Regions from separate parts of the Nonomuraea gerenzanensis genome, predicted to be linked through region 2. Evidence: riboswitches for the same ligand, from Rfam matches in the RefSeq annotation. Region 2 holds a riboswitch; the other holds the start of a gene.
The links. A riboswitch is a leader RNA that binds a small molecule or an ion and turns the genes downstream of it on or off. The one in region 2 is predicted to bind glycine.
Positions count from the first base shown of each region.

Region 1: linked by a shared signal. The riboswitch ahead of gcvP (aminomethyl-transferring glycine dehydrogenase) and the one ahead of gcvT (glycine cleavage system aminomethyltransferase GcvT) in region 2 are both predicted to bind glycine.

Region 1 covers NZ_CP084058.1:4,836,543-4,851,908, forward strand. The annotation lists gene LCN96_RS22805 (CDP-alcohol phosphatidyltransferase family protein) at 1-94, shown strand, start outside; gene LCN96_RS22810 (mannose-1-phosphate guanyltransferase) at 99-2,615, shown strand; gene LCN96_RS22815 (FHA domain-containing protein) at 2,883-3,395, shown strand; gene ftsR (transcriptional regulator FtsR) at 3,448-4,101, shown strand; gene LCN96_RS22825 (bifunctional nuclease family protein) at 4,234-4,704, shown strand; gene LCN96_RS22830 (MerR family transcriptional regulator) at 4,852-5,472, shown strand; glycine riboswitch at 5,595-5,692, shown strand; gene gcvP (aminomethyl-transferring glycine dehydrogenase) at 5,876-8,704, shown strand; gene LCN96_RS22840 (tetratricopeptide repeat protein) at 8,890-9,699, shown strand; gene LCN96_RS22845 (hypothetical protein) at 9,715-10,056, opposite strand; gene LCN96_RS22850 (alpha/beta hydrolase family protein) at 10,139-10,729, shown strand; gene LCN96_RS22855 (DUF5999 family protein) at 11,098-11,289, opposite strand; gene LCN96_RS22860 (TetR/AcrR family transcriptional regulator C-terminal domain-containing protein) at 11,491-12,051, opposite strand; gene LCN96_RS22865 (hypothetical protein) at 12,188-12,565, shown strand; gene LCN96_RS22870 (RNA polymerase sigma factor) at 12,876-14,237, opposite strand; gene LCN96_RS22875 (hypothetical protein) at 14,414-14,770, opposite strand; gene LCN96_RS22880 (AMP-binding protein) at 14,814-15,366, opposite strand, start outside.
Region 2 covers NZ_CP084058.1:1,921,837-1,937,202, reverse strand. The annotation lists gene LCN96_RS09445 (FadR/GntR family transcriptional regulator) at 1-617, opposite strand, end outside; gene LCN96_RS09440 (glutamine synthetase family protein) at 741-2,111, shown strand; gene LCN96_RS09435 (aldehyde dehydrogenase family protein) at 2,121-3,464, shown strand; gene LCN96_RS09430 (3-oxoacyl-ACP reductase) at 3,473-4,237, shown strand; gene LCN96_RS09425 (gamma-glutamyl-gamma-aminobutyrate hydrolase family protein) at 4,249-4,935, shown strand; glycine riboswitch at 5,018-5,115, shown strand; glycine riboswitch at 5,116-5,211, shown strand; gene gcvT (glycine cleavage system aminomethyltransferase GcvT) at 5,246-6,331, shown strand; gene gcvH (glycine cleavage system protein GcvH) at 6,328-6,717, shown strand; gene LCN96_RS09410 (L-serine ammonia-lyase) at 6,771-8,147, shown strand; gene LCN96_RS09405 (hypothetical protein) at 8,152-8,646, opposite strand; gene LCN96_RS09400 (DUF6286 domain-containing protein) at 8,646-9,245, opposite strand; gene LCN96_RS09395 (amino acid deaminase/aldolase) at 9,383-10,570, shown strand; gene LCN96_RS09390 (DUF3618 domain-containing protein) at 10,567-10,902, opposite strand; gene bcp (thioredoxin-dependent thiol peroxidase) at 11,049-11,522, shown strand; tRNA gene LCN96_RS09380 (tRNA-Leu) at 11,640-11,722, shown strand; gene LCN96_RS09375 (hypothetical protein) at 11,729-12,274, opposite strand; gene LCN96_RS09370 (sensor histidine kinase) at 12,440-13,609, shown strand; gene LCN96_RS09365 (response regulator transcription factor) at 13,610-14,266, shown strand; gene LCN96_RS09360 (ABC transporter ATP-binding protein) at 14,374-15,126, shown strand; gene LCN96_RS09355 (ABC transporter permease) at 15,128-15,366, shown strand, end outside.

The DNA.
Region 1 (15,366 bases), 2.9 Mb from region 2:
CTTCGCGCTCTGGGGAACGGGCCTGTACTGGTGGGCGGGGGTGCTGTATGTGGTACAGGTGCGCCAACTCGTAACCGCGGCCAAGAAGGGGTGATCGGGTGAAGGCGGTCGTCATGGCGGGCGGGGAGGGCACTCGGCTGCGTCCCATGACCGCCAACCAGCCCAAACCCCTGCTTCCCGTGGCCAACCGTCCGATCATGGAGCACGTGCTGCGCCTGCTCAAGCGGCACGGCGTCACCGAGACGGTGGTGACGCTCCAGTTCCTGGCGGCGCTCGTGCGCAACTACTTCGGTGACGGCGACGAACTCGGCATGAGCCTCCAGTACGCCACCGAGGACGTCCCGCTCGGCACCGCCGGCAGCGTCAAGAACGCCGCCGACCGGCTGCGCGACGACCGCTTTCTGGTGATCTCCGGAGACGCCCTCACGGATATTGATTTATCCGACATGATCCGTTTTCACCGGGAAAATGGGGCCCTTGTCACGATCGGCCTCAAACGCGTCCCGAACCCGCTCGAATTCGGGATCATCATCGTCGACGACGAGGGCCGCGTGCAGCGCTTCCTGGAGAAACCCACCTGGGGCCAGGTCTTCTCCGACACCGTCAACACCGGCATCTACGTCATGGAGCCCGAGGTCCTCGACGCGGTCGCGCCCGGCGAGCCCGTCGACTGGTCCTCGGACGTCTTCCCCGCCCTCCTGGAGCGCGGCGCCGCCATCTACGGCTACGTCGCCGACGGCTACTGGGAGGACGTCGGCACTCACGACAGCTACCTCAAGGCCCAGGTCGACGCCCTGTCCGGCAAGGTCGAGCTGGACATCGGCGGCTTCGAGCTCTCCCCGGGCGTCTGGGTGGCCGACTCGGCCTCGGTGGACCCCGACGCCGTGCTCAAGGGCCCGCTGCTCATCGGCGACTACGCCAAGGTCGAGGCGGGGGCCGAGCTGCGCGAGTACACCGTGCTCGGCAACAACGCGGTCGTGCGGGAGGGAGCCTTCCTGCACCGCGCGGTCGTCCACGACAACGTCTACCTCGGCCCCGGCGCCCACCTGCGCGGCTGCGTCATCGGCAAGAGCACCGACGTGATGGCCGGCGCCCGCATCGAGGAGAACGCGATCATCGGCGACGAGTGTGTCATCGAGGCGGAGGCGTACGTCTCCAGCGGCGTCAAGGTCTACCCGTTCAAGACCATCGAGGCGGGCGCGGTCGTCAACACCAGCGTCATCTGGGAGTCGCGCGGCCAGCGCAACCTGTTCGGGCCCCGGGGCGTCAGCGGCCTGGTCAACGTCGAGATCACGGCCGAGCTGTGCGTCCGCCTGGCCAGTGCGTACGCCACCACCCTGCGCAAGGGCGAGTACGTCGTCACCTCCCGCGACTGCTCCCTGGCCGCCAGGGCGCTCAAGCGGGCCGTCATCGGCGCGCTCACCGCGGGCGCCATCAACGTCCTGGACCTGGAGGCCGCCCCGCTGCCCGTCACGCGCTTCCACACCGCGCGCGAGTCGTCCGCCGGCGGCATCGCGCTGCGCACCACCCCGGGCGACCCGCAGAGCGTGGACATCGTCATCATGGACGACCGCGGCGCCGACCTGCCGCCGGCCGCCCAGCGCAAGCTGGAGCGGGTCTTCTCCCGCCAGGAGTTCCGCCGCGCGTTCCCCGGCGAGATCGCCGAGCTGGCCTACCCGGCCAGGGCCTTCGAGGACTACACCCACGAGCTGCTGCGCAACGTCGGCGTGGCCGGCGTGCGGGACATGAAGGTCGTCGTGGACTGCGCGGGCGGCACCTCCTCGCTGGTGCTGCCCACCCTGCTCGGCCGGGTCGGCGTCGAGGTGCTCACCGTCAACGCCCGCCTGGACGACGTCTCGCCCACCGAGACGCTGGCCGAGCGCCGCCGCGACCTGCAACGCCTCTCGGAGCTGGTCAGCAGCTCCCGGGCGGCCTTCGGCGTGCGGTTCGACCCGGTCGGCGAGCGCATCGCCCTGGTGGACGAGAAGGGCCAGCTCATCAGCGAGGAACGGGCCCTGCTCGTGGTGCTCGACCTGGTCGCCGCCGAGCGCAGGGGCGGGCAGGTGGCGCTGCCGGTCACCACGACCCGCGTCGCCGAGCAGGTGTGCCGCTTCCACGGGGTGCAGGTGCAGTGGACCTCCACCGCCCAGGACGCCCTCACCTCGGCCGCCGCCGGACCAGACATGATCTTCGCGGCCGACGGGCGGGGCGGTTTCGTGGTGCCGGAGTTCAGCCCCGCGATCGACGGGATGGCCGCGTTCATCCGCCTGCTCGGCCTGGTCGCCCGCACCCGGCTCTCGCTCAGCCAGATCGACGCCAGGATCCCCGAGGTCAAGCTGCTCAAGCGGACCGTGCCCACGCCGTGGGCGGCCAAGGGCGCCGTCATGCGCTCGGTCATCGAGGCGGCCGAGGCCGAGGTCCAGTCCGGGGAGCAGGGGCATCGCATCGACACCACCGACGGCGTGCGCGTGACCCGCGGCGACGGGAGCTGGGTGCTGGTGCTGCCCGCCGCCGCCGAGCCCGTCACCGACCTGTGGGCCGAGGCGGGGGACATGGACGCCGCCCAGGCGCTGATCGAACGCTGGGCCCGCATCGTGGAACTGGCCGTGGGGTGATAGCGTCACACGCTGTGATCGGAAAGGGTTTACCGAAGATGTGCCCGGGCAGTGCCGCAAGATCGTAATGTAGAAACGCGCGGCGGCATGGACCACGGGGCGGGGGCGGCGGTAACTTTGTCTGCGTCCAAACCAACGTGCAGCGCCCCGCCTTGACCTTTGCCGCTGATCAGCGTAAGTTGCGGCATTCGCAAACTTGAAAAAGCGAAGCGAGGCGCGCCCTGAGCACCGTCGCCGCGTCTTCGCGGTAGGAGGCCGAGCCGATCGATGCCGAGCGTCTACTGCACGCAGTGCGGGCACGCCAACCCCGAGGATGCCCGTTACTGTTCCCGCTGTGGGTCACCGCTGACCAGACCCGAGGTCTCCGGGGATACCACATCGACGATCTCCGTCGCGGGAATCGAGGCGTACGAGGCTGAGACAGGCGACATGCTCCTGGCCGAGCGGGCGCTGGTCGAGCAGCTGCCGCCCGGCACGGCGTTGCTCACGGTCACCAGGGGGCCCAACCAGGGCAGCCGTTACCGGCTCGACAAGGACCTGACGACGACCGGGCGTCACCCTGAGAGCGACATCTTCCTCGACGACATCACCGTCTCGCGCCGGCACGTCGAGTTCTACCGCCACCGCGGTGGCCAGTTCTCGGTGCGCGACGTGGGCAGCCTCAACGGCACCTACGTCAACAGGGAGCGCATCGAGGAGGTCCCCCTGCACTCCGGGGACGAGGTGCAGATCGGCAAGTTCCGCCTCCTGTTCCTGATGCGGGGCAACGCCGGCGTATGAGCGGGTGCGGTGAGCGACTCACGGTGACGGGCGGCCGTCCGCGGGAGGCGGTATGACTTCTCAGGCTGCGCGCTCGCACATGAGCATCGGGGAGGTGCTCGCGCTCCTGCAGGGCGAGTTCCCCGACGTGACGATCTCCAAGATCAGGTTCTTGGAGGGCGAGGGCCTGATCGAGCCCGAGCGCAGCCCGTCCGGCTACCGTAAGTTCACCCACCTGCACGTGGAGCAGCTGCGCTTCATCCTCACCGAGCAGCGTGACCACTACCTGCCGCTGCGGGTGATCAAGGACAGGATGGCCGAGAGCTTCGGCCGCCCGCGCGCCCTGCAGCAGCCGCAGGAGACCAGGCTCAGCCGGGCCGAGCTGCTGGAGGCCGCCGCGATCGACGAGGAGACCCTCGCCGAGCTGGAGGACTACGGCCTGCTGGCCCCCGTGGCCAGGCGCTACGACGAGGAGGCGCTCAAGGTGGCCCGCACCGTGGGCGCCCTGGCCCGCTTCGGCCTGCACGCCCGCCACCTGCGGGCGGTCAAGGCGGCGGCCGAGCGGGAGGCCGGTCTGGTGGAGCAGACGGTCGCCCCCATACTCAAGCGGCGCCGCCCGGGAGCCATCGGCGAGGCCGACGAGGTCGCCAGGGAGCTTTCCACCCTGCTGCTCGACCTGCACGCGTCCCTTGTGCGCACGGGCGTCCGATCGGTCCTGGGGCGTTGAGACCGTAGCGAGCTGGGAGGCGGAGGCACATTCCAGGCCCGCCGGGTGTTACGTTGAATTGCGAAGCCAAGTCAGCAGAAGCGATGATCGAAGAGCTGTGCCGGGTGACCGGTCAGGAATACGGAGCAGCCCGTGTTGCAGATGGAGGTCGTGGGCGTTCGAGTTGAGATGCCCACAAATCAGCCGATCGTCTTGCTCAAGGAGGCACACGGGGAGCGGTTCCTGCCCATATGGATCGGCATGACCGAAGCCACGGCCATCGCGCTGGCACAGGCGGAGGAGCCCCCGCCGCGGCCGCTGACCCATGACCTCTTCCGCGACGTGCTGAGCGCGCTGGGCGTCGGCCTGCGGGCGGTCAACATCGTCGCGCTGCGCGACGGCATCTTCTTCGCCGATCTGGTCTTCTCCAACGGCGTGGAGGTGAGCGCGCGGCCCTCCGACTCGATCGCGCTCGCGCTGCGCACCGGGGCCCGCATCTTCGCCAGTGAGGAAGTCGTCCAGGAGGCCGGGGTGATCATCCCGGACGACCAGGAGGACGAGGTGGAGAAGTTCAGGGAGTTCCTTGACACGATCACTCCCGAGGACTTCGGCAGGGCGGGGTAGGTATTTCAGTGCATTTACGCTTCACGACGCGCCGAGCCGGATCGTTGACTGAGCATGGTCACGGTCCTACGGTGCAAGTGAAACCCGTGGTCGCCCTTTACGAACCCCCAGATCAGGCCACGGGATGAGAGAAAGCCGGAGGTCCGCGTGGCGGTCAGCAGCGGCGAGGGAAAGACGGCCGGCCAGGAAGATCCGGTGCGGCGCGAGAGCGCGCGGCAGCGTGCCGGGGAGCAGGGCCTGCTCTTCGACGAGCAGCCGACGTCGCTGCCGGGCGACATCGGATACCGCGGGCCGACGGCCTGCGCCGCGGCCGGCATCACCTACAGGCAGCTCGACTACTGGGCGCGCACGGGGCTGGTGGAGCCCACCATCAGGGCGGCGCACGGCTCGGGCTCCCAGCGGCTCTACAGCTTCCGCGACATCCTGGTGCTCAAGGTCGTCAAGCGGCTCCTCGACACCGGGGTGTCGCTGCAGCAGATCCGCACGGCTGTGCAGCACCTGCGTGATCGCGGGGTCGCCGACCTCGCGCAGATCACGCTGATGAGCGACGGCGTGAGCGTGTACGAATGCACCTCGGCCGACGAGGTGATCGATCTGCTCCAGGGCGGGCAGGGTGTGTTCGGGATCGCGCTCGGGCGCGTCTGGCGGGAGGTCGAGGGATCCCTCGCGGAGCTGCCGGGGGAACGCGCGGCGGTCGAGGACACCGTCCCGGCCGACCACCCCGCTGACGAGCTGGCCCGCAGGCGCCGCGCGCGCCGCACCGGCTGACCCTCCTCCTGCGTGACCTTCCTCCGCCTGTAGTCCGCCTGTGCGTACTTCTCGCGTGCGCTGGCGCGGCCCGGTGACCGGTTATCCGGGCCTACCGTAGTAATCTAGGACAGCAAGGCTGACGACCCCGTGCGGGAGAGTCCTCGGGCACCTGGTCCCGGGGCGCCGAAGGAGCAACCCTCCCCGGAATCTCTCAGGCATCCAGTACCGCTCGGGTGAGGCAACTCTGGAAAGCAGGCGCACCCGCCAGGCGCGCCTCACCGACGGTGCAAGCCCCACCGGGGGTGAAGCTCTCAGGTCGTGGCACCGGCGCACATCGCGGGGGCCGCGCTGACAGAGGGGGAGATCCGGCACTCGTCCGCGCCCTGGCGCCGGTCTCCATGAGCCTCGGGAGGCACACCCCATGACCGATCTGTCAGCTCCGCCGTTCTCGTCCAGGCACATCGGCCCCTCGGAGGCCGAGCAGCAGCGCATGCTCGAGGCCGTGGGCTTCGAATCCGTCGCGGACCTGGTGGCGGTGGCCGTCCCCGAGGCGATCAGAGCCAAGGACAAGCTCAAGCTGCCCGCCGCCATCGGCGAGGCCGAGGCCATCGCCGAGCTGCGCGCGCTGGCCGGGCGCAACCGGGTGCTCACCTCCATGATCGGCCTGGGCTACTACGACACCGTCACGCCCGGCGTCATCCGCCGCAACCTGCTGGAGAACCCGGGCTGGTACACCGCCTACACCCCGTACCAGCCGGAGATCTCGCAGGGCCGCCTGGAGGCGCTGCTGAACTTCCAGACGGTCGTCTCCGACCTCACCGGCCTGCCCGTCTCGGGCGCGTCGCTGCTGGACGAGGGCACCGCCGCCGCCGAGGCCATGACGCTGGCGCGCAGGGCGGGCAAGTCGAAGAGCGACGTGTTCGTGGTGGACGCCGACGCGCTGCCGCAGACCAAGGCCGTGCTGGCCACCAGGGCGGAGCCGCTCGGCATCACGCTGGTGGAGCACGACCTGCAGGGCGAGCTGCCCGAGTGCTTCGGGCTGCTGGTGCAGTACCCCGGAGCGTCCGGGCGGCTGCGCGACTTCCGCGCCGTGGCCGCCGCGGCGCACGAGGCCGGCGCGCTGGTCGTGGCCGCCGCTGACCTGCTCGCGCTGACGCTGGTCGCCGCGCCCGGCGAGCTGGGGGCCGACATCGCGATCGGGTCATCGCAGCGCTTCGGGGTGCCGTTCGGGTTCGGCGGGCCGCACGCCGCGTACATGTCCGTACGGGAGGGGCTGCAGCGGCAGCTGCCCGGACGGCTCGTCGGCGTGTCCGTGGACGCCGACGGCGACCCCGCCTACCGCCTGGCCCTGCAGACCCGCGAGCAGCACATCCGCCGCGAGAAGGCCACCAGCAACATCTGCACCGCGCAGGTGCTGCTCGCCGTCATCGCGAGCATGTACGCCGTCTACCACGGCCCCGAGGGCCTGCGCGGCATCGCGCACCGCGTGCACCGCCACGCCACCGCCCTGGCCGAGGGGCTGCGCGGCGCGGGCGTGGAGGTCGTGCACGGCGAGTTCTTCGACACCGTGCTGGCCCGCGTGCCCGGCAGGGCAGCCGCCGTCGTGGCCGCCGCCGCCGAGCGCGGCGTCAACCTCTGGCAGGTGGACGCCGACCACGTCTCCGTCGCCTGCGACGAGAAGACCGGCGCCGCCGAGGTGGCCGCGGTGTGGGCGGCGTTCGGCGTGAGCGCCGAGGCGACCCCCGAGGACGCCGCCGACGCGCTGCCCGCCGATCTGCTGCGGGAGACCCCGTACCTGACCCACCCGGTCTTCCACAGCCACCGCTCCGAGACCGCGATGCTGCGCTACCTGCGCAGGCTGCAGGACAAGGACATCGCGCTGGATCGCTCGATGATCCCGCTCGGCTCCTGCACGATGAAGCTGAACGCGACCAGCGAGATGGAGCCCATCACCTGGCCGGAGTTCGCCGCCATCCACCCGTACGCGCCCGCCGAGCAGGCCGAGGGGTACGCCGAGCTGATCGGCACGCTGGAGGGCTGGCTGGCCGAGGTGACCGGCTACGACGCCGTCTCCATCCAGCCGAACGCGGGCTCCCAGGGCGAGTTCGCCGGGCTGCTGGCCATCCGCGCCTACCACCGCGCCAACGGCCAGGGCGAGCGCGACGTGTGCCTCATCCCGTCCTCCGCCCACGGCACGAACGCCGCCAGCGCCGTCATGGCCGGCATGCGCGTCGTGGTCGTGGCCTGCGACGACGACGGCAACGTGGACCTGGCCGACCTCGACGCCAAGATCGACAAGCACCGCGACGCGCTGGCGGCGATCATGGTGACGTACCCGTCCACGCATGGCGTGTACGAGGAGACGATCACCGAGGTGTGCGCCAAGGTGCACGACGCCGGCGGCCAGGTGTACGTCGACGGCGCCAACCTCAACGCGCTGGTCGGGCTGGCCAAGCCGGGCGAGTTCGGCGCCGACGTCTCGCACCTCAACCTGCACAAGACGTTCTGCATCCCGCACGGCGGCGGCGGCCCCGGCGTCGGCCCCGTCGCGGTCCGCGCCCACCTGGCCGCCTACCTGCCCGGCCACCCGCTGCACAACGGCACCCCCGTCGGCCCCGTGTCGGCGGCCCCGTACGGCTCGGCGGGCATCCTGCCGATCTCGTGGGCGTACGTCAGGATGATGGGTGCCGAGGGCCTCACGGCCGCCACCGAGCAGGCCATCCTGTCGGCGAACTACCTGGCCAGGCGCCTGGCCCCGCACTACCCCGTGCTCTACACCGGCCGCGGCGGCCTGGTGGCGCACGAGTGCATCGTGGACCTGCGGCAGATCACCAAGGAGACCGGCGTCACCGTGGACGACGTGGCCAAGCGCCTCATCGACTACGGCTTCCACGCGCCGACCATGTCGTTCCCCGTGGCCGGCACCCTGATGATCGAGCCGACCGAGAGCGAGGACCTGAACGAGCTCGACCGGTTCGTCGACGCCATGATCGCCATCCGCGGCGAGATCGCCAAGGTGGCCTCCGGCGAGTACGACAAGACCGACAACCCGCTGCGCAACGCGCCGCACACGGCCGAGTCCGTCGCCGCAGACGAGTGGCCGCACCCGTACGCGCGTTCGGAGGCCGCCTACCCGCTGCCGTCGCTGCGCGAGAACAAGTACTGGGTGCCGGTGCGCCGCATCGACCAGGCCTACGGCGACCGCAACCTGGTGTGCTCCTGCCCGCCCCTCGAGGCCTACGAGGACTGATCACCCGGCCCGGCGACACGCGCGGGGCGCGCGGTTCGCCGGGCTTGTCCTGGAACGTGTTCTGGCAGTTCCGGGTACGTCCGCCGGTGGAGGCGGGGGCTCCGGCCAGTCCTTCGGTGTCAAGTGAGCAGACATGATCGCCGATAGTCGTTAGGCTCGGTGCGACCGTCCCACAAGGAGCTCTCTTGACGTCCTCAGAGCTGGAGACCCCGCCCCTCGACACCGCCCGCCGGCTGGCCGAGCACGGTGATCTCGACGCCGCCGCCCGCATCCTGGGCGAGCTGGCCGCGGACCCCGACGGGCCCGACAGGGCGCAGGCCGCGGTGGGCCTGGCCGTGGTGCTCGAACAGCGCGGCGACCTCGAGGGCGCCAGGGCCGCCGCCAGGACGGCGCTGGCCACCGGGCACCCCGAGTACGCCGCGCAGGCCGCCTGCCACCTCGCCCAGGGCTTCGAGCGCGAGGGCCGCGACGAGCAGGCCAGGGCCGCCTGGCAGGCCGTGCTGGGGGTGGGCACCGCCGCGTACGTGCCGCTGGCCCACCTCGCGCTGGCGCGGCTGGCCGTGCGGGGCGGGCACCTGGAGGAGGCGGAGAAGGAGTTCCGCGCCGCCATGGAGACGGGCGCGCGGGGCGGCGAGGAGCGGGCCGGCGCGCACGCCGCCGCGGAGCTCGCCGAGCTGATGCTGGAGCACGGGGAGCCGGGGGCGGCGGCGGAGGTGCTCCTGGACGCGCTGGACTTCGCCCCCGGGGATGAGGTGCCGGGGCTGCGGGTTCAGCTCGGTATCGCGCATCTGGAGCTGGCCTGCGCCGAGTTCGCCGAGAGCGTCGAGGGCGGGGCCGACGCGCAGACGGGCGCGCTGGCGATCGAGCTGCTCGCGCGCACGTTGCCCTTGCGGGGGCGGGACGAGGATGCGGGGCGGGTCTGGTCGTACGGGCTGGAGCACGAGGACGAGACGCTGGCCGCGGAGGTGCGGCTGCGCTACCACCGGGACGGCTGAGCCGCTGGGGGCGCGTCAGGACCTGCGCATGATCGCGACGGCGGCGGCCACGTTGATCACCACGATGGACAGCCACGCGACCAGCAGCCCCGGGCCGCCCGCGCTGGCCGCGATGGCCGTCAGCGGCACGCCGATGCCCAGCGAACCCAGCACGATCGGCACCATGGGCGCGCTCGGATGGCGGCCCTTGGCCCGCACGGGGTCCTGGTGATGCAGCTCGGAGCGCACCCGGGCGGCGATCGTGGCGTCGAGGCGCTCCACGAACGAGTCGATCAGCGCGGTTTCGTACTCCGGGCCCAGATCGCGGCGTGCGTCGAGCGTGGCCTGGAGGTCGTCCCGGAGGCGTTTGTCTGGCATAGAGCACATCATCCCCGCCGCGCGGCGCGCCGTCATCCGCCCTGAGGGCTAGGGGCCGATCCTCCCCAGGTACGGTGCTGCCATGCAGGTGATGACGCCGCGAGGGCCGGCGCTGGTGGAGATCGAGGAGGCCGCCGACCCGCGGCTGCTGCTGGTGCTGACCCACGGCTCGGCCGGGGGAGTGGACGCCCCCGACCTGCTGGCCGTACGCGACGCGGCACTTGCGGCGGGGGCCAGTGTGGCCAGGGTGACGCAGGCGTTCAGGGTGGCGGGGGCGCGGGCGCCCGGCTCGCCCGTCAAGCAGGACGAGGCGTGGGAGATCGTCCTGCGCGAGCTGCGCGCCGATCGGGCGGAGCTGCCTGTGGTGCAGGGCGGGCGGAGCAACGGGGCCCGGGTGGCGTGCCGCACGGCCAAGGCGGTGGGGGCCTCGGCGGTGGTGGCGCTGGCCTTTCCGCTGCACCCGCCGGGGCGGCCGGAGCGGTCCAGGGCCGATGAGCTGCGGGGGGCGGGGGTGGATGTGCTGGTGGTGAACGGGGACCGGGATCCGTTCGGGATACCTGAGGCTGTGGATGCGGCGCGGCTGGTGGTGCTGCCGGGGGAGAATCACGACCTCAAGCGTGACCCCGCGAAGGTGGGCGAGATCGTGGCCGAATGGATCATGAACTACGCGTGACCGGCCTTTTGTGCGCGGGCAGGGCGTTCTGCGGGACGATTCGCGCCGCCGGGAGCCTGCGGGCCGATCCGGAACGGCTGAGCGGCGTGCGGGCTGGTCCGGGACCCTGGACTGCCTGGACTGCCTGGACTGCCTGGACCTGTGCGGGCCGATGCGGGTCGCCTGGACTTGGGTGCGGGATGCCGGCGGCTGTTCCGGTGAGGCGTCGCTCGCTGAGGCGTCGGCCGTTCGTCATGCGGAGCGCCCCGGGTCGTGACGCGGGGCGCCGGCCCGGCGTGCGGGCGGGAGGTCGCTCCGGGCGCGTGGCCCGGCGCGTGGGCGAGCGGTCCGTCGCGGGCGCGGGCCCGGCGAGGTGCTCGCCGGGATCGTCAGGCTGCGCCGACCACGGGCCGGTGCGGGGCGATGACGGTGCCGCTGGGCAGGAGCTCACCGGTGTCCTCGAACAGGACGACTCCATTGCAGAGCAGACTCCACCCCTGCTCGGGGTGGCAGGCGAGGGTGCGTGCCGCCTCGCGGTCTGGCGCCTCGGCATCCGGACAGGCCGGGTCGTGCGGGCACATCGGCGTGCCTCCGATATCTCGTGGGACGCTCCCGGTCTGGAGGGGCGGGAGCCGGCTCGGGTAGTTGTGCTGGCAAGTGTGCGACGTACGTCACTCGTTCCGACATAGCCCGTTCGGACTGTTACAGGAGGATCCCTGGATCGTGTGACCTTCGACACAGCGTGCCTTATGCAGGATAACGGTCCAAGCGCGACACGCGCATCACGTTTGCAATCCCTTGAGAAGAGCGTCGAGTCCGCGCTCGAAGTCCACATCCGCTCTTTCGTCCCTCCTGACCCATTCATCAACTTCTGGGTCGGCCCATCCCGACTGCTGCACCTCGACCGCCACGCTGCCGAACACGAAGGCCCGCAGCGCCCGTACGGCCTCGGCGGCGTCGTCCAGGCCACCGTCGGCGAGCTGCTCGACCTGCTCCCTGATGGCCAGGGCCGTGGCGCCCTTGGGCGGCTTGGTCAGGGCCAGGGCCAGCACGCCCGGGTGGTCGCGCAGCAGCTCCCTGCTGGCCCGGCACCACGCCTTGGCGGTCTCCTGCCAGGAGGAGCCCTGCTCGACGTGCACGGCCGTGACGTGCTCGGCCAGGGCGTCCATCAGCGCCTCCTTGCCGCGGGGGAGGTGGTGGTAGATGGCCATGGCCTCCACCTGGAGGGCGTCGCCCAGCCTGCGCATCGTGAGCCTGCGCAGGCCCTGGCTGTCGGCGATGTGGAGCGCTGCCTCGATGATGCGCTCGCGGGACAGGGGCACCGGCGGTCTCTTGGCGGGCATGGTGATCATCTTACTATGTAAAGGCGCTCGCTCCGGGGCGATTTCCGCCCGTGTCGCGGGACGGCGTACGCTAGGCGGTTGAACGAGTACCGACAGCGTTGAAAGGGCCGGGTCGATGGCGTTTTTCCGTCCGCGGGTGAGCCGGGAGGCAGAGGTCCGCTACCACGCGGACCAGGAGATCTCCAAGAGCTTCCCCGAGTTGCTCGACAAGGCCAGGCAGGCCGAGCAGACGCTGCGCGAGCTGCGTGCCGCCGCGGTCGACGAGATCGAGCTGCTCGCCGCGGGGCGGGCGTTCGACAAGGCGCTGACGGAGGCGCTGAGGGCCGCCGAGGCGGGGCAGCGGGCCACCTTCGGGGTCAAGGCCTATGACGATCGGATCGCGCGGCGCAAGGCCAAGGCGACGCCCGCCGGGGCCATGTGGACGGCTGAGGTCGAGCGGCTGCGCACGTTGCGCGAGGACAACCGGATGTGGGGCATCCCCCGCGTCCCGCGCCCGCTGCCTGCCACGGCCTGAGCCGTCCGCCCCTTGGGGTGACGTGCTGGTGGTGCGGCGCCAGGGGTGACGCTCGGCCGGCCGTCGGCGAGATGCTGCCGTTCGGCCTGGCCGCCGCCGTTTCGGGAGACGCGCGGTCGGAGCAGCACGGGGCAGGGGCGCGGCGGGGGCGATGCCAGGCCGGCCACCAGTGAGGGGCCGTCTCCGCGGAGCTGCCTCCGGTGCCGGCCGTTGCCGTGCCTGTGCTTCCGCGTCACCGGAGCCGGCCGGCCACGGGCGCCGTTCGGGAAAGTGCGAAGAGCCCCGGCACCGAAGTGCCGGGGCTCTCGTATCAGCTGGCCCAGTCCAGCAACGGCCGCGTGTTGCTTGGGTGCCGCAGCTTGGACAGCGACTCCTTCTCCAGCTGCCGGATCCGCTCCCGGGTCAGCCCCAGGTGCTTGCCGATCTCGTCCAGCGTGTGCGGCTTGCCGTCCACGAGCCCGAACCGCAGCGCCATGATCTTCGACTCGCGCGGCGACAGGTTGTCGAGCACGCCCCGCAGCTGATCGCCCAGGAGCTGGCGGTCGACGATCTCGGACGCCTCCGGCGAGTCGACGTCCTCGATGAGGTCGCCGATCGTGGTCTCCCCGTCCTCGCCGATCGTCGCGTTCAGCGAGATCGGCTGGCGGCTGGTGCGCAGCAGCTCCTCGATCTGGTCCGGCGTCTTGTCGAGCTCGACGGCCAGCTCCTCCGGCGTGGGCTCGCGCCCCAGCCGCTGGTGCATGTCACGCTCGACCCGCGACAGCTTGGAGAGCATCTCCAGCACGTGCACGGGCAGCCGGATCGTGCGGGCGGAGTCGGCGAAGCCGCGCTGGATGGCCTGCCTGATCCACCACATGGCGTAGGTGGAGAACTTGAAGCCCTTGGTGTAGTCGAACTTCTCCACGGCCCTGATCAGCCCCAGGTTGCCCTCCTGGACGACGTCCAGCAGCGACATCCCGCGGTCGGTGTACTTCTTGGCCACCGACACCACGAGCCGCAGGTTGGCCTCCAGCATGTGGTCCTTGGCCTGCCTGCCGTCCTCGATGACCAGGTGCAGGTCCTCCTGGACGGACGGGGGCAGGTCGGGCTGGGTCTCCAGCTTGTACTCCGCGTACAGCCCGGCCTCGATCCGCCTGGCGAGCTCGACCTCCTGGGCGGCGGTGAGCAGGGTGCGGCGGCCGATGGACTTGAGGTAGGTGTGCACCGAGTCGCCCATGACGGACTGCGTGTCGTCCAGGTCGAGCGGCTCGTTCTCCAGCTCGGCGTCCTCGCTCAGCACGAGGTCGTCGGGCACGTCCTCCTCGTGCTCCGGCTTGGCCGCGGGCGGCGTGGCGCCGTCGGCGGCGGCCGGCGTACCGGCGGTCGCGGAGATTTTTGCCTCGCCGGGCTTGCGGCCGGTAGTCTTTGCCCGCGAGGTCGTCTTCTTGGCGGTGGACGGCTTCTTCTGGGTCTTCTTCGGGGCGGTGGTGCTGAGAGACGGTTCGCCCTCTGCGGCCAGGCTCACGCCGGCCTCTGACAGCTCGCGCAGGATCGTGCGGCCTTCAGAGGGGCTGATGCCGGCCTCGGCGAATGCGTCACGCAGCTCCGCCAGAGAAAGGTGACCCTGGGCTCGCCCTCGTTCAATCAGCTGGTCGAGAGTTGCGGGTGGGGTCGCCACGGCGGTTCTGGGCATGAGGACACCTCCTCCGTACGGAGTGGAAGCGATCAGGCAGGTTGTGGTGGGGCGGGTTCGCGTCCGCACGGCGCACCAGTATCAATAACGCCAATCGCCGTCATTTGTTCCCGTACGCCCCTGCGGGATGGAAAAGGGGCGGATCGCCCCAAGTCGAAACCGCCCCCGGGCTCGGTCTATTCCGTCAGCCCCGGCTCGCCCGGGCCGGGCTGGATCTCGTCGGAGCCGACCCCGAACTCGCCGGGTGACACCTCGGGCATCGGCATGGGCTCGGCGTCCTCCATGCGCTCGTCCGACCAGTATTCGATGACCTCGCGAGGATCGGGATTGACCTCGGTGGAGACCACGACCCCGTCGTCCGTGGTTTCGGGGGCCGGCTGACCGGACGGTGACGCCTTCTCCACCACGGCTCGGGTCTCCCTCGCGACCTGGTCGAGCTTGCCCGCCGAGGCGGCCGCCGCGACTGAGGCGCCTCCGGCGACGATGACGCCGACGACGGCCGCGGATGCCCACATCTTGCGGGTCTGGTTCATGAAGGCTCCCTCCTTCTCCCCAATTGGACGCAGCCGCAACTCGTCAGGTTCCTGTCCTCAGCCGCACCAGATCGGTCTTGCCGTTCGGCAGCAGCGGCAGCCGGGTGACGAACCGCAGCTCGCGCGGGGCGGCATGGGGAGGAAGCCTATCGCGGCAGTACGCCCTCAATTGCGCAAGCGTGAGAGGTGTGTCGGGGTTGGCCGGAACCACGACGGCGGTGACCAGCTCGCCCCATTCGGGGTCCGGGGTGCCGATCACCGCCACGTCGGCGATCTCCGGATGGGCGCCCAGCACCTCGGTCACGGCGCCCGCGACGACCTTCTCGCCGCCGGTGTTGATCACGTCGTCGGCCCTGCCGAGCACCCGCAGGCGGCCCTCGCGCAGCTCGCCCAGGTCGGAGGTGACGAACCAGCCGCCGTCGAACGGGTCGGCGGGCACGCCGAAGCGGTAACCGGAGAACAGCACCGGGCCCGCGATCCTGATGAGGCCGTCGTCGCCGATCTTGACGTCCACGCCGTCGAGCGGGCGGCCGTCGTACACGCACCCGCCGCTCGTCTCGCTCGACCCGTACGTCGTCACGATCCGCGCCCCGAGC
Region 2 (15,366 bases):
ATGGCGTCCACGATGGCCCGGTGCTGCACGGCGGCGTGGTCCAGGTTGACCTGGAGCATCGGGATGGCGTTGAGCAGGTCGCTGACCCGCGAGCGGGCGTCGGCGCAGGTGGTGGCGAGCAGGGTGGAGCCGGTCAGCTCCGCGATGGACAGGTGGAAGGCGGTGTCGAGGCGGCGGTAGTCCTCCAGCCCCGCCTCGTTCAGCTCGGCGAGCCTGCGGGTCAGGACCGCCCGCTTGTCCCCGGCGAGCCCGGCGGCGGCCAGCACCTCGGCGGCGCCGCACTCCACGGCCAGCCGGAAGGTCAGCGCGTCGGACAGCTCCGCCATGCCCATCTCGTTGACGGCCTGGCGCAGGTCGCCGGCGTCGGGCGTGGGCGGCACGTAGGTGACGAACGCGCCCCCGTACCGGCCGCGCCGCACGTCGAGATAGCCCGCGTCGGACAGCGCACGGATGGCCTCGCGCAGCGTCACCCGGCTGATGCCGAGCTGGACGGCCAGCTCCCGCTCGGGGGGCAGCTTGTGACCGGGCGGGACGACGCCCAGCTTGATCGCCTGAAGCAGCCGTTCCACGGTCTCCTCGAAGGCGTTGCCCGCCCTGACCGGGCGCAACACCGTCATCAAACGCGCCGACTCGTCCAACGTGTCCTCAGGCCTTGACAAGCGATCCCGCCATGCACATCAATGGTCTGAGACTAGCCCAATCAACGGGAAAGCGCCTCTGCCGGATCGGAGCTGCACAGCGTGGACGATCGAGCGAGCACCGGGTTCCTTTCCGTCGCCGAGCTGCGCGACGAGGTGGCGTCGGGCCGGATCGACACCGTGCTGCTCGCGATCGCCGACATGCAGGGCAGGTTGCAGGGCAAGAGGCTGTCGGCGCGCTACTTTCTCGAAGAGGTGCTGCACCACGGCTCCGAGGGCTGCAACTACCTGCTGGCGGTGGACGTCGACATGAACACCGTCCCTGGTTACGCCATGTCGTCCTGGGAGCGCGGGTACGGCGACTTCGTGATGAAGCCGGACCTCGGCACGCTGCGCCGGGTGCCGTGGCACGAGGGGACGGCGATGCTGATGGCCGATCTGGCCTGGGAGGACGGCGGTGACGTGACCGCCTCCCCGCGGCAGATCCTGCGCAGGCAGCTGGCCCGCCTCGCCGACCGGGGGCTGGCCGCCTACGTCGGCACCGAGCTGGAGTTCGTCGTCTACGACGACAGCTACGAGGACGCCTGGCGGCGCGCGTACCGCGACCTGACCCCCGCGAACCTCTACAACGTCGACTACTCCCTGCTCGGCACGGCCCGCGTGGAGCCGCTGCTGCGGCGCATCAGGCGCGAGATGGAGGGCGCGGGCCTGTACGTGGAGTCGGCCAAGGGCGAGTGCAACCTGGGCCAGCACGAGATCGCCTTCCGCTACGACGAGGCGCTGCGGACCTGCGACCACCACGTCATCTACAAGACCGGCGCCAAGGAGATCGCCGCCCAGGAGGGCCGGTCGATCACGTTCATGGCCAAGCCGAACCAGCGCGAGGGCAACTCCTGCCACATCCACATCTCGCTGCGCAGCCTGGACGGCGACCCGGTGATGGCGGGCCAGGGGCCGTACGGCCTCTCGCCGCTCGGCGCGAGCTTCGTCGCCGGCCAGCTCGCCTGCATGCGGGAGCTGACCCTGCTGTACGCCCCCAACATCAACTCCTACAAGCGGTACGTGCCGGGCAGCTTCGCCCCCACGGCCGTCAAGTGGGGCGTGGACAACCGCACCTGCTCGCTGCGGCTGGTCGGCCACGGCCAGTCCCTGCGCGTGGAGAACCGGGTGCCGGGCGGCGACGTGAACCCGTACCTGGCGGTGGCGGCGCTGGTCGCGGCCGGGCTGCACGGCATCGACGCCGAGCTGCCGCTGGAGGACCCCTGCGAGGGCAACGCCTACGCCTCCGGCGCCGAGACCGTGCCGCACACGCTGCGGGACGCGCTGGCGCTGTTCGAGGGCTCGAAGCTGGCCCGTGAGAGGTTCGGTGAGGACGTGGTCGAGCACTACGCGAACAACGCGCGGGTGGAGCTGGCCGCCTTCGACGCGGCGGTGACGGATTGGGAGCTGTTCCGTGGTTTCGAACGGATGTGACGGGAGCGCATGAAGATCGTCAACCCGGCGACGGAGGACGTCATCGCCGACGTCGAACTCGCCGACGAGGCGGAGGTCGACCGGGCCGTGGAGCGTGCCAGGAAGGCGCAGGCCGCCTGGCGCGAGGTGGCGCCCGGCGACCGGGCGCGGCTGCTGCGCGGGTTCGCCGACCTGGTGGACGAGCACGGCGAGGAGCTGGCGCGGCTGGAGCTGGCCAACGCCGGGCACACCATCGGCAACGCCCGGTGGGAGGCCGGCAACGTCCGCGACGTGCTGCACTTCTACGCCGGCGCCCCCGAGCGCGACCACGGCAAGCAGATCCCGGTGCCGGGCGGCGTGGACCTCACCTTCCAGGAGCCGCTGGGCGTCGTCGGGATCATCGTGCCGTGGAACTTCCCCATGGTGATCATGATGTGGGGCGTGGCCCCGGCACTGGCGGCGGGCAACACGGTGATCGTCAAGCCCGCCGAGTGGACTCCGCTGACCGCGCTGAGGCTGGCAGAGCTGGCCCTGGCAGCGGGCCTCCCCGAGGGGGTGCTCCAGGTTCTGCCTGGGGCAGGGGAGGTCGCGGGGGCCCGCCTGGTGGCGCATCCCGGCGTGGCCAAGATCGTGTTCACCGGCTCGACCGAGGTGGGCAAGGAGATCGGGGCCACGGCGGCGCGGCAGGTCAAGCGGGTCACGCTGGAGCTGGGCGGCAAGTCCGCCAACATCGTCTTCGCCGACGCCGACCTCGACAAGGCGGCGCGCACCGCGCCCTACGCCGTCTTCGACAACGCCGGACAGGACTGCTGCGCCCGCTCCAGGATCCTGGTCCAGGCGAGCGTGTACGACGCCTTCATGGAGCGCCTGGAAGCGGCCGTCCGCGGCGTCGTGGTCGGCGACCCCCTCGACGAGGCCACCGAGATGGGCCCCCTGATCAGCGCCGAGCACCTCGAACGCGTGCGCGGCTTCGTCCCGCCGACCCCCTACCTGCAAGGCTCCTGCCCGCAGGGCAAGGGCTACTGGTTCCCGCCGACCGTCCTGACCCCCGAGGTCACCGACCGGGCGTTCACCGAGGAGATCTTCGGGCCCGTGGTGTCGGTGGTCAGGTTCGAGGACGAGGCGCAGGCCGTACGGATCGCCAACGACACCCCGTACGGACTGAGCGGCTCCATCTGGACCCGCGACGTCGGGCGGGCGCTGCGCGTGGCCAGGGCCGTCGAGTCGGGCGCCCTGTCGGTGAACTCCCACTCCTCGGTCCGCTACTGGACCCCGTTCGGCGGCTTCAAGCAGTCCGGCCTCGGCAGGGAGCTCGGCCCTGACGCGCTGGCGGCCTTCACCGAGACCAAGAACGTCTTCATCTCAACGGAGTGAGTGCGCACATGCAGCGGTTGCAGGATCGGGTGGCGGTCATCACCGGCGCGGGCAGCGGGATCGGGCTGGCCACGGCCCGCCGCTTCGCCGACGAGGGCGCCAGGGTGGTCTGCGCGGACATCGACGAGGAGGCGGGCGTCAAGGCCGCGGCCGAGGTGGGCGGCCTGTTCGTCAAGGCCGACGTGACCAGCGAGGACGACGTCGTCAGGATGTTCGCCGCGGCCCACGACACCTACGGCAGCGTGGACATCGCCTTCAACAACGCCGGCATCTCGCCGCCCGACGACGACTCGATCCTGGAGACCGGCCTCGACGCCTGGCGCCGCGTCCAGGAGGTGAACCTGACCAGCGTCTACCTGTGCTGCAAGCACGCCATCCCGTACATGCGCCGCCAGGGCAAGGGCTCGATCATCAACACCGCGTCCTTCGTGGCCGTCATGGGGTCGGCGACCTCGCAGATCTCCTACACCGCCTCCAAGGGCGGGGTGCTGGCGATGTCGCGGGAGCTGGGCGTGCAGTTCGCCAGGGAGGGCATCCGGGTCAACGCGCTGTGCCCGGGGCCGGTGAACACGCCGCTGCTGCGTGAGCTGTTCGCCAAGGACCCGGAGCGGGCGCAGCGGCGGCTGGTGCACGTGCCGGTGGGCCGCTTCGCCGAGGCGTCGGAGATCGCGGCGGCGGTGGCCTTCCTGGCCAGCGACGACGCCTCGTTCATCACGGCCAGCGAGTTCCTGGTGGACGGCGGCATCTCCGGTGCCTACGTCACGCCGCTGTAGGAGGACGTCCCATGGGTCCCGTCATCGGCATCACCTGCTACGCCGAGAGCGCCTCGTTCACGGTGTGGCAGGACACCCGGGCGGCGCTGCTGCCGTACATGTACGTGGAGCAGGTCGTGCGCGCGGGCGGCCAGCCCGTCCTGCTGCCTCCGGCGGGCGAGCCCGCCGGGCTGGTGCGCCGCCTGGACGGGCTGATCCTGGCCGGGGGCGGCGACATCGACCCGGCCAGGTACGGCGCGGAGCCGCACGAGCGCAGCGGCTACGTCCGGAGATTTCGTGACGAGGCGGAGTTCGCCCTGCTCGCGGCCGCCCTCGACGGCGAGCTGCCCTTCCTGGGCGTCTGCCGCGGCCTCCAGGTGCTCAACGTGGCCCTGGGCGGCAGCCTGCACCAGCACCTGCCCGATCTGGTCGGCCACACCGAGCACTGCCCGGGGCCCGGCGTCTTCGGCCACCTGCCCGTCACCCCCGTCCCGGGCACCGGCCTGGCCAAGGTGCTGGGCGAGGAGCCGGTGCCGGTCCCGCACTACCACCACCAGGCCGTGGACCGGCTCGCCCCCGGCCTGACGGTCACCGCCACCACCGACGACGGCACGATCGAGGCCGTGGAGGCTCCGGGGGCGTTCACCATGGCCGTGCAGTGGCATCCCGAGGCAGGCGAGGACCACGCGTTGTTCGAGGCGCTCGTGCAAGCCTGCTGAATCCGCGCTCCCCCGGGATTCACGTGCGGCCCGCGACGCGACAACAGCCCCGTCGCGGCACTAGGCTGACGGACATCACCGACGAAACCGTGCGGGAGAGCACCCTGACAGCCGGTCAGGGTCCCTGAAGGAGCAAGCCCTCCCCGCGAACCTCTCAAGGCAAAGGACCGCACGGACGAGGTGTCCTCTGGAAAGCAGGCCTCCGGGCCTCGCCGAAGGTGAAAGTCCGGCAAAAGTCGGGCGAAGCTCTCAGGCACCGATGACAGAGGGGGAGGATGCTGGCATCCACTCCTGTCCTGAGGTGCGACACATGTCCCGACCGACACCGCTACGAGACGTTCACCAGAGCCTCGGCGCCACCCTCACCGACTTCGCCGGGTGGCTGATGCCGCTGCGGTACGGCAGCGAGTCCGCGGAGCACCGGGCCGTGCGCGAGGCGGCGGGGCTGTTCGACCTCTCGCACATGGGCGAGATCTTCCTGACCGGGCCGCAGGCGGGCCAGGCGCTGGACTACGCGCTGGTCGGGCACCTGTCGGCGCTGGCGCCTGGCCGGGCCAGGTACACCATGATCGTGAACGAGCGCGGCGGGGTGCTGGACGACCTCATCGTCTACCGGCTCGGTGACGAGGAGTTCATGGTCGTGGCCAACGCCTCGAACTACGAGAAGGTCGCCGGCGAGCTGCGCGAGCGCGCCGGGCCGTACGACGCGGTGGTGGAGGACCGTTCGGACCGGTACGCGCTGATCGCCGTCCAGGGGCCGCGCGCCCAGGAGATCCTCGCCACGCTCACCGACGCCGACCTCGACGGGCTCAAGTACTACGCGGGGCTGCCGGGCCAGGTGGACGGCCGGCAGGCGCTGATCGCCCGTACGGGGTACACCGGCGAGGACGGGTTCGAGCTGTTCGTGGCCAATCAGGACGCCGTGCCGCTCTGGCACGCGATCACCGCGGCCGGCGAGCCGTACGGGCTCAAGCCCGCGGGCCTGTCCAGCCGCGACACGCTCAGGCTGGAGGCCGGCATGCCGCTGTACGGCAACGAGCTGAGCGCGGAGCTGACCCCGTTCGACGCGGGGCTGGGCAGAGTGGTGAAATTCGACAAGCCGGGCGACTTCGTCGGCAGGTCGGCGCTGGAGGCGGTCAAGGACGACTCGCCCCGGCGCAGGCTCGTCGGCCTGGTCGCGCGGAGCCGCCGGGTGCCGCGCCACGGTTACCCGGTCACCAAGGACGGCGTCGTCGTCGGCGAGGTCACCAGCGGTGCGCCCTCCCAGACCCTGGGAAAGCCCATCGCGATGGCCTACGTGGACACCGGCGCCGATTCAGGCCTGGCTGTGGACATCCGGGGCAGCCATGAACCTATGGACCTGGTTGAGCTGCCCTTTTACAGGAGGAACAAGTGAGCAACATCCCTGACGACCTGAGCTACACCAAGGAGCACGAGTGGGTGGCCGGGCTGGACGACAGCACCACCGTGACGATCGGCATCACGGCCTTCGCCGCCGAGTCCCTTGGTGACGTCGTCTTCGTGCAGCTCCCCGAGGTCGGCTCGACCGTCGAGCCGGGTGACTCCGTCGGCGAGGTGGAGTCGACCAAGTCCGTCAACGAGATCTACTCCCCGGTCGGCGGCGAGGTCACCGAGGTGAACCAGTCCGTCGTGGACGACCCGGGCCTGGTCAACAGCGACCCGTACGGCGAGGGCTGGATGTTCAAGGTGCGCGTGGAAGGCGACCCCGAGGACCTGCTCTCTCCTGAGGAGTACACCGCTCTCACCTCGGGCGAGTCCTGACCTAACCGCCGGGGCCCGCGCGGGCCCCGGCCTCTCATGAAGGGCGCACATCAATGGCGATCAGCGTCTTCGACCTCTTCAAGATCGGCATCGGCCCGTCGAGCTCCCACACGGGCGGCCCGATGGCGGCGGCGCACAAGTTCGTCCGCGGCCTGCACGAGGACGGCCTGCTGGAGCGGGTGGCGCGGGTGGAGGCCATCCTGTACGGCTCGCTCGGCCTGACCGGCAAGGGCCACGGCAGCGACAAGGCGGTCCTGCTCGGCCTGTCCGGCGAGAAGCCCGAGCTGGTGGACGTCGACACCGTCGACGCCCGCATCGCGCAGATGCGCGAGTCGGGAACCGTCAAGCTCTACGGCAGCCACGAGATCCCCTTCGTCGTCGGTGAGCACCTCGTCTTCGAACGCAAGATCTCCCTGCCCGAGCACCCGAACGGCATGCGCTTCACCGCCTGCGACGCCTCCGGCGAGCGGCTGCGCGAGAAGGTCTACTTCTCGGTCGGCGGCGGCTTCGTGGTGGACGAGCAGGCCACCGGCGCCGGCCGCATCAAGCCCGACGACACCGTGCTGCCCTTCCCCTTCACCACCGGCGAGGAGTTGCTCAAGCACTGCTCGAACACCGGCCTGTCGATCTCCGCCCTGATGCTGGAGAACGAGCAGGCGTTCGGCCGCACCGAGGAGGAGATCCGCCGGGGGCTGCTGCACCTGTGGCAGGTCATGTCCGAGTGCGTGCGCCGCGGCATCTCCAAGGAGGGCGTGCTCCCGGGCGGCCTGAAGGTCAAGCGCCGCGCCAACCAGCTCCACCGCCGCCTGCAGTCCGAGCCGCCGGAGAAGGACCCGCTGCAGGCCATGGACTGGGTCACGCTGTTCGCGCTGGCGGTCAACGAGGAGAACGCCGCCGGCGGCCGCATCGTCACCGCCCCCACCAACGGCGCCGCCGGCATCATCCCGGCCGTCCTGACCTACTACACCCGCTTCGTCCCGCACGCCGACGACGACGGCGTGGTCCGCTTCCTGCTGACGGCGGGGGCGATCGGCGTGCTGTTCAAGGAGAACGCCTCCATCTCCGGCGCCGAGGTGGGCTGCCAGGGCGAGGTGGGCTCGGCCTGCTCGATGGCCTCCGCCGCGCTCACGGAGGTGCTCGGGGGGACGCCGGAGCAGGTGGAGAACGCGGCGGAGATCGGCATCGAGCACAACCTGGGGCTGACCTGCGACCCGATCGGCGGCCTGGTGCAGATCCCGTGCATCGAGCGCAACGCCGTGGCCTCCAACAAGGCGATCACGGCGGCGCGCATCGCGTTGCGGGGTGATGGGAAGCACTACGTGGCGCTGGACAAGGCGATCAAGACGATGCGGGACACGGGGCGGGACATGCTCGACAAGTACAAGGAGACGTCGCGGGGCGGGCTCGCGGTCAATGTGATCGAGTGCTGAGCCGCTAGCGGCGCACGTGCAGCCGGACCAGTGTGGGCGTCTCGTCGTCGCGTACCTCGCGCCGGATGCGCCCCACGATGTCCTGGTCCAGCTTGCTCACCACCGCGCCCACGTCCGCCGCCGACGGGCAGGTCAGGCCGATGCTCAGGCGGTCCTCCGCGACCCGCACGCCCGTCCTGCTCAGCCCGTCCACACCCTTGAGTCCGACGAACAGCATGGCCGTGCCGGTGCCGTTGTGGGTGCCGCGGCGGCCCCAGCCGAGGCCGACCAGCAGCCAGCGCAGCGTGACCAGGGCCAGGAGCAGCAGGCCGAGGGCGAGGAACCACAGCGGCCACGGGTCCTCGGCCAGTGCCCTGTGTGCGTGGGCGGGCAGGACCTTGGCGGTGGGCGGGAGGTCGAAGAAGCGGTCGTGGCCGCGGAGCCAGGCGTATCCGCCCGCGCCCAGCAGCGTCGCTCCGACGACCGCCAGGCCGACGCGGTGACCAGGGTACTGACGCATCAACCGGCCCTCCTGCGCAGCCGTACCACGACCTCGCCGGTGCCGAGCGTGCCCACGCCCGCGAGGCGGTCGCCCACGGCCGTGCCGACCTGCCTGAGCATCTGGCCCGAGCTCTCCGTGCCCGTCCTGACCGTGACCTCGATGGTGCGCCGGCGCAGGCGTACGCGGGCCTTGTCCACGCCCGCCACCTGCCGAGCCGCCGCGCACAGCGTGCGCCGCAGGCCCGAGCGGGTGATGCCGATGACGATCAGCGGGTCGGACGTCTCCACCGGCACCAGCCCCGAGCGGCCCGGCACGAGCGCCAGCAGCACCATCAGGGTGCCCGCCCCGGCCGAGACCAGGGCGGCGGTGGCCGTCTCCGGCCAGGTGGTGCGGCCCGCGAGCGCGACCACCTCGTCCACCGGCACCCAGCCGAGGGGGGCGCCGAGCAGTGCCGACACCACTTCCGCCGCGGTCGCCCCGAGTCCGGCGGTCAGCGTGAGCGCGACCAGGGCTCCCGGGACGGTACGCGCCGGCCTGAGCACTCTGCGCGCCCTGCGCAGGCCGGTGTCCCGCGGGGCGACGACGGCGCCGGGCAGTATCTGCTGAAGCGTGGTCATCACAACGACAGACGTACATGGGCCCCGCATGGCCTGAACCGCGCCCTCGCCGCCGATTTGCCCGAACATTACGGGGACGGCGACTAACGCGAACAAGGCTCATGTTCTTTTGCCCCTTATGCGGTTACGCTGCCGGTATGGATGACCGCCAGCGCTACGACCGCGCCACAGCGGCCCTCGAACCCCCGTTCGCCGTCGTCGATCTCGCCGCGATGCGGGCCAACGCCGCCGACCTCGTGCGCCGCGCCGCGGGCAAGCCGATCAGGGTGGCCAGCAAGTCCGTCCGCAGCCGCCCCCTGCTGGAGCGGGTCCTGGCCATGGACGGCTTCCGCGGCATCATGGCGTACACGCTGCCCGAGGCGCTCTGGCTGGCCGCGAACGGCTTCACCGACGTCCTCGTCGCCTACCCCACGGCCGACCGGCAGGCGCTGGCCGCGCTGGCAGGTGATCCGCGCGCCGCCGCGCGGATCACCGTGACCATCGACTCCACCGCCCACCTCGGCCACATCGAGACGGCCGTGGCCGGGGTGCGCCCGCGGGCCGAGATCCGGCTCTGCCTCGACCTCGACACCGCCTACGTCGCCTTCGGCCGGCGGGTGGGCGCCCTGCGCTCCCCTGTCAGGGAGCCGCACGAGGCCGCCGACCTGGCCGCCGACATCGCCAAGCGGCCGGGCCTGCGGCTGGTGGGGCTGCTGGCGTACGAGGGGCAGATCGCCGGGGTCGGCGACGCCCCGCCCGCCAACGCCGCCCGCGCCCGCCTCATCCGGCTCATGCAGTCGCTGTCGGCCAGGGAGCTCATCCTGCGCCGCGGCCGGATCGTGAACGCCGTACGCCAGTTCGCCGACCTGGAGTTCGTCAACGGCGGCGGCACCGGCTCCCTGGAGCTCACCACCCGCGAGAAGGCCGTGACGGAGCTGGCGGCGGGCTCCGGCCTCTTCCACCCGCGGCTGTTCGACTTCTTCCGCCGCTTCACCGGACACCCGGCCGCGCTGTTCGCCCTGCCGGTGGTGCGCCGCCCGGCTCCGGACGCGGTGACCGTGCTGGGCGGCGGCTACCTGGCCTCAGGGCCGGTGGGCCCGACCAGGGCGCCCCAGCCGTACCTGCCCGCGGGCCTGCGGTACGCGCCCGAGGAGGGCGCGGGCGAGGTGCAGACGCCGCTGCTCGGCCAGGCGGCGCAGGACCTGCGGATCGGCGACCGGGTGTGGTTCAGGCACGCCAAGGCGGGCGAGCTGTGCGAGCACTTCGACGCGCTGCACCTCATCGACGGCGACGCCGTGGTGGAGTCGGTGCCGACGTATCGGGGCGAGGGGAAGACCTTCCTCTAGCGGCGCCGGCGGCGGCTGCGGCGCCACAGCACGATGGCCGCCCCCACGACCAGCACCGCGCCGACCCCGATGAGCAGCGGCCCCACCTCCGGCCGCTCCTCCTCCCACACCTGGTCGGGGTTGTCGCCGAACTCGACCGGCCGCGGCGTCACCCCGAGCGCGTCGCCCACGGAGGCCACGAAGTGGCCCGCCCTGGTCTTGACGTCGGCCACCGTGCGCTCGGCGACCCGCTTGGGGCTCACCCGGTCGGCGATGGCGTCGACCGTGTGCGCCAACTCCGCGCGCGTCCGTGCGATGCGCCGCTCCAGCTCGTCGGGATCGGTGTCAGCCATGGCTCTCCTTCCGACCGTACGCGTGCCCCGCACCGCATGCCGAGCGGGCTCCGTCCGTTCTGGTCGTGATCAGTCTGTCAGGTCGGCGTGCCGTCCGGCACAACGGCCGGGCCGGTAGGTTGGCGGGAAGAACCCAGGAGGGCCCATTGACCGAGACCAGACTCACGCCCGGCGACGCCGCGCCGGAGTTCACGCTACCCACCGCCGACGGCGGCACCGTGTCACTCGACACCTACCGCGGCAAGCGGGTGATCCTCTATTTCTATCCTGCCGCGATGACTCCCGGTTGCACCAAGCAGGCCTGTGACTTCCGCGACAACCTGGCGCGGCTCACGGCCGAAGGTTTCGTCGTCCTCGGCGTGTCGAAGGACAAGCCGGAGAAGCTGGCCAAGTTCGCCGAGCGCGACGCGCTCACCTTCCCCCTGCTGTCCGACCCCGACCTGGCCGTGCACCAGGCGTACGGCGCGTACGGCACCAAGAAGCTCTACGGCAAGGAGGTCGTGGGGGTGATCCGGTCGACGTTCGTCATCGACGGCGACGGGAAGGTGGAGCAGGCGCTCTACAACGTGAAGGCGACGGGCCACGTGGCCTCGCTCACGAAGAAGCTCGGCCTCTCCTGACCGCCTGTGGGCCCTCCGTCCAGGAGGGCCCCGGCGAAGGTCTCCGCGTCGTCACAATCGCCTCCGGCTCCCATGCGGAGCGCTAAACTGTGTCCAGCCCGCTGCGGCGGGGGATGCGCGGGCGTGGCGAAATGGCATACGCGGCAGGTTTAGGTCCTGTTGGTGGAGACACTGTGGGGGTTCGAGTCCCCCCGCCCGCACACCTGTCAGCCCGTGTACGTGGGCTCCGGAAGCAGATCGTCCTCCGGGACGGGCTCCACCTCGGCCGGCGGCGGCAGCACGCAGTAGCCGTGGTCCTCACCCGCGTAACATTCCGGCCCCATCCGTCCGGGGCCCCAGTCGTGGTGCCGGCCCCAGCCCGGCGCCTCCATCCACACGTCGTACCTGTCGCCGTCGTCGGCCAGGTCGTTGAAGGCCGCCACGGTGACACCGCCGAGCAGGCCGCCGACGAAGAGCCCGGCCAGGGCGGCGCTCATGACCTGGGTGCGTCTGCGGCGCAGGAAGCCGCCGAACAGGGAGGAACCGCGCTCCCATGGGGCGGGTTCCGGCTGGGCGGGCGGGATGTAGGTATAGGCGTGATCAGCCTGTTCGCCGTACTTGAGCGGGCCCGGCTCGGGCAGCTCTCTGGTCGGCCCACTGGTCGGCCCACTGGTCGGCCCAGTATCGGGCCCAGTAGTCGGCTCCGACGGGGTCGGGTCGCGCGGCGCTTCCTCTTCGCCGCGCGACCCGGCGTCGCGATCATGATCCGCCATCACGATCTCCCTTTACTCGCCCCGCAAGGGGCGCTCCCAGTAATAGAGGATGCCAAAGCCACCGTAAGCCCCATGTAAGAGCAAATCCATGTAAGACCTGGGTCGTAGTCCTACTTCCGCCTCCAGGCGGACCAATGTCCCACCGGCGCTACATATCGTGATGATGTGTTCGGCAGGGTACGGGCGTGGTCCACGCGCCACGCGAAAATGGCCGGTGTCCTCAGGGTGGCCCCCCTGGGGGTGCTGTGCGCCCTCCTCGCGGTGCCGTTCGCGGCGACGACCCCGCCGGGGGGCGACGTCCTCCTCCACGTGGCCGGCTACCTGGGGCTCGCGGCGGCGCTGATCGTGCCGCTGTGGTGGCGTGACAGGCCGCTGACCTCGTTCGCCGTCGTGGCGCTGGTCAGCTTCGGGCAATGGCTGGCGGAGACCGCTCCGCAGCCCGCCAACCTCGCGGTGCTGGTGGCGCTGTGGGGGGTGGCCTACCAGTGCACGTTCCGGTGGGCGCTGGCCGCGTGCCTGGTGGCGGAGCTCGGGGTGTTCCTGGTGCTGCTCAACTGGGAGATGGCCACGTTCGGGATGTTCTTCAGCGGCTCGATCTTCGTGGTCACGGTCTGGCTGACCGGCCTGTACGCCAACACCCGCCGCCGCTACCTGGAGGGCCTGGAGGAGCGCGCCGAGCGGGCGGAACGCGAGCGCGACCAGCAGGCCAGGATGGCGGCGGCGGCCGAGCGCGCCAGGATCGCCAGGGAGCTGCACGACGTGGTGGCGCACAACGTCAGCGTCATGGTGGTCCAGGCCGACGGCGCGGGCTACGCCATGGACAGCGACCTGGAGCAGGCCCGCCTGGCCGTCAGGAACATCTCCAAGACCGGCCGCGCCGCGCTCGCCGAGATGCGCAGGCTGGTGGGCGTCCTGCGCGAGAACGAGGCGGTGGGCACCGACTACACCCCCCAGCCGGGCCTGGGCCAGCTGGCGGAGCTCGTCCACGACTCGGCCGTGCCGGCCAGCCTGCGGGTCGGCGGCGCGCCGGCCGAGCTGCCGGAGGGCCAGCAGCTCACGGTCTACCGCATCGTCCAGGAGGCGCTGACGAACGCGCTCAAGCACGGCGGCCCCGGTGTCGAGGCCGCCGTGGAGATCGACTACCTCGGCTCCGAGCTGCTCGTCCGCGTGACCGACAACGGCCGGGGCGCGGCGGCCCCGGTGAGCTCCGACGGGCACGGCCTGATCGGCATGCGTGAGAGGGTCGGCATGTACGGCGGCGCCGTCTCGGCGGGCCCCCGGCAGGGCGGCGGCTTCGAGGTGCTGGCCAGGTTGCCCATGGCGAAGGCGGCGTGAATGATCAGAGTGATGCTGGTCGACGACCAGGAGCTGTTGCGGGCCGGGTTCAGGATGGTGCTCGGGGCGCAGCCGGACATCGAGGTGGTGGCGGAGGCGGGTGACGGCGCCACCGCGCTGGAGATCCTGAAGACCACCGAGGTCGACGTGGTGCTGATGGACGTGCGCATGCCCGCCATGGACGGCGTGGAGGCCACCCGGCACATCGACGGGCCGAAGGTGCTCATCCTGACCACGTTCGACCTCGACGAGTACGCCTTCGCGGCGGTCAAGGCGGGCGCGGCCGGGTTCCTGCTGAAGGACGTGCCGCCGGCCGACCTGGTCAACGCCATCCGGGTGGTGCACGCGGGCGACTCCGTGGTGTCGCCGACCACGCTGCGCCGGATGCTCGACCGCTTCGCCGCGCAGCTCCCGACCGACGCGCCCCTGACGTCGGGGGTGGGCGAGCTGACGCCGCGCGAGCGGGAGGTGCTGCTCATGGTGGCGCGCGGCCTGTCCAACCTGGAGATCGCGGCGCGGCTGGAGGTGGCCGAGGCGACGGTCAAGACACATCTGGGGCGGGTGCTGGCCAAGCTGGGGCTGCGCGACCGGGCTCAGGTGGTGGTCTTCGCGTACGAGGCCGGGCTGGTGGTGCCCACGCATCGGCCGAAAGTCTGACCCGGGTCATCCACCGGCGCACATGAAGTCCCTCCTCAAGGCCCACAAGATCTGAAATTTCCACTCCTAGCGTGAGTCGCGGCTGCAAATCACGACAAGGAGTGAAAGTGACGCTCACTGAGACCCGGCGCCAGGCCCCGCCAGCCGTGGTGGCCACCGATCTGACCAAGGTGTACGGCCAGGGCGACGCCCAGGTGCACGCGCTGCGCGGGGTGAACGTGGCCTTCGCCACCGGGGCGTTCACCGCGATCATGGGCCCGTCGGGCTCCGGCAAGTCCACGCTCATGCACTGCCTGGCCGGCCTCGACGCCGCCACCTCCGGCACGGTGCACATCGGGGACGTGGAGCTGACCGGGCTCAGCGACAAGCGGCTCACGCTGCTGCGCCGGGAGCGGATCGGCTTCATCTTCCAGGCCTTCAACCTGCTGCCCACGCTCACCGCCGAGCAGAACATCCGCCTGCCCCTCGACATCGCCGCCCGCCAGGCCGACCAGGTGCTGTTCGACAAGGTGATCGAGACCGTCGGGCTGCGCGACCGGCTCTCGCACCGGCCGACCGAGCTGTCCGGCGGCCAGCAGCAGCGGGTGGCCGTGGCCAGGGCGCTCATCAGCAAGCCCCAGGTCATCTTCGCCGACGAGCCCACGGGCAACCTGGACTCGCGCAGCGGCGCCGAGGTGCTCTCCTTCCTGCGGGCCTCGGTGCGCGAGCTGGGCCAGACCATCGTCATGGTGACGCACGACCCGGTGGCGGCCTCGTACGCCGACCGCGTGGTGTTCCTGCGCGACGGCGAGCTGGTCACCGAGCTGGCCGCGCCCACGCCGCAGAGCGTGCTGGACACCCTCGTCCGGCTGGAGGCGTGAGGTGATCAGGACCGCGCTGGCCGGGCTGCGCGCGCACCGGCTCAGGCTGCTGCTCACCTCGCTGGCCATCATGCTGGGGGTGGGCTTCATCGCGGGCACGTTCGTGCTGAACGACACGGTCGAGGCCGGCTTCGCCCAGCGCGTCACGGCCGACGCGGGCAAGGTGGACGTGGCCGTGCTGCCCGCGAAGTCCGACGGGACGGTGCCCGAGGAGGTGCTGGAGCGCGTGCGCGCGCTGCC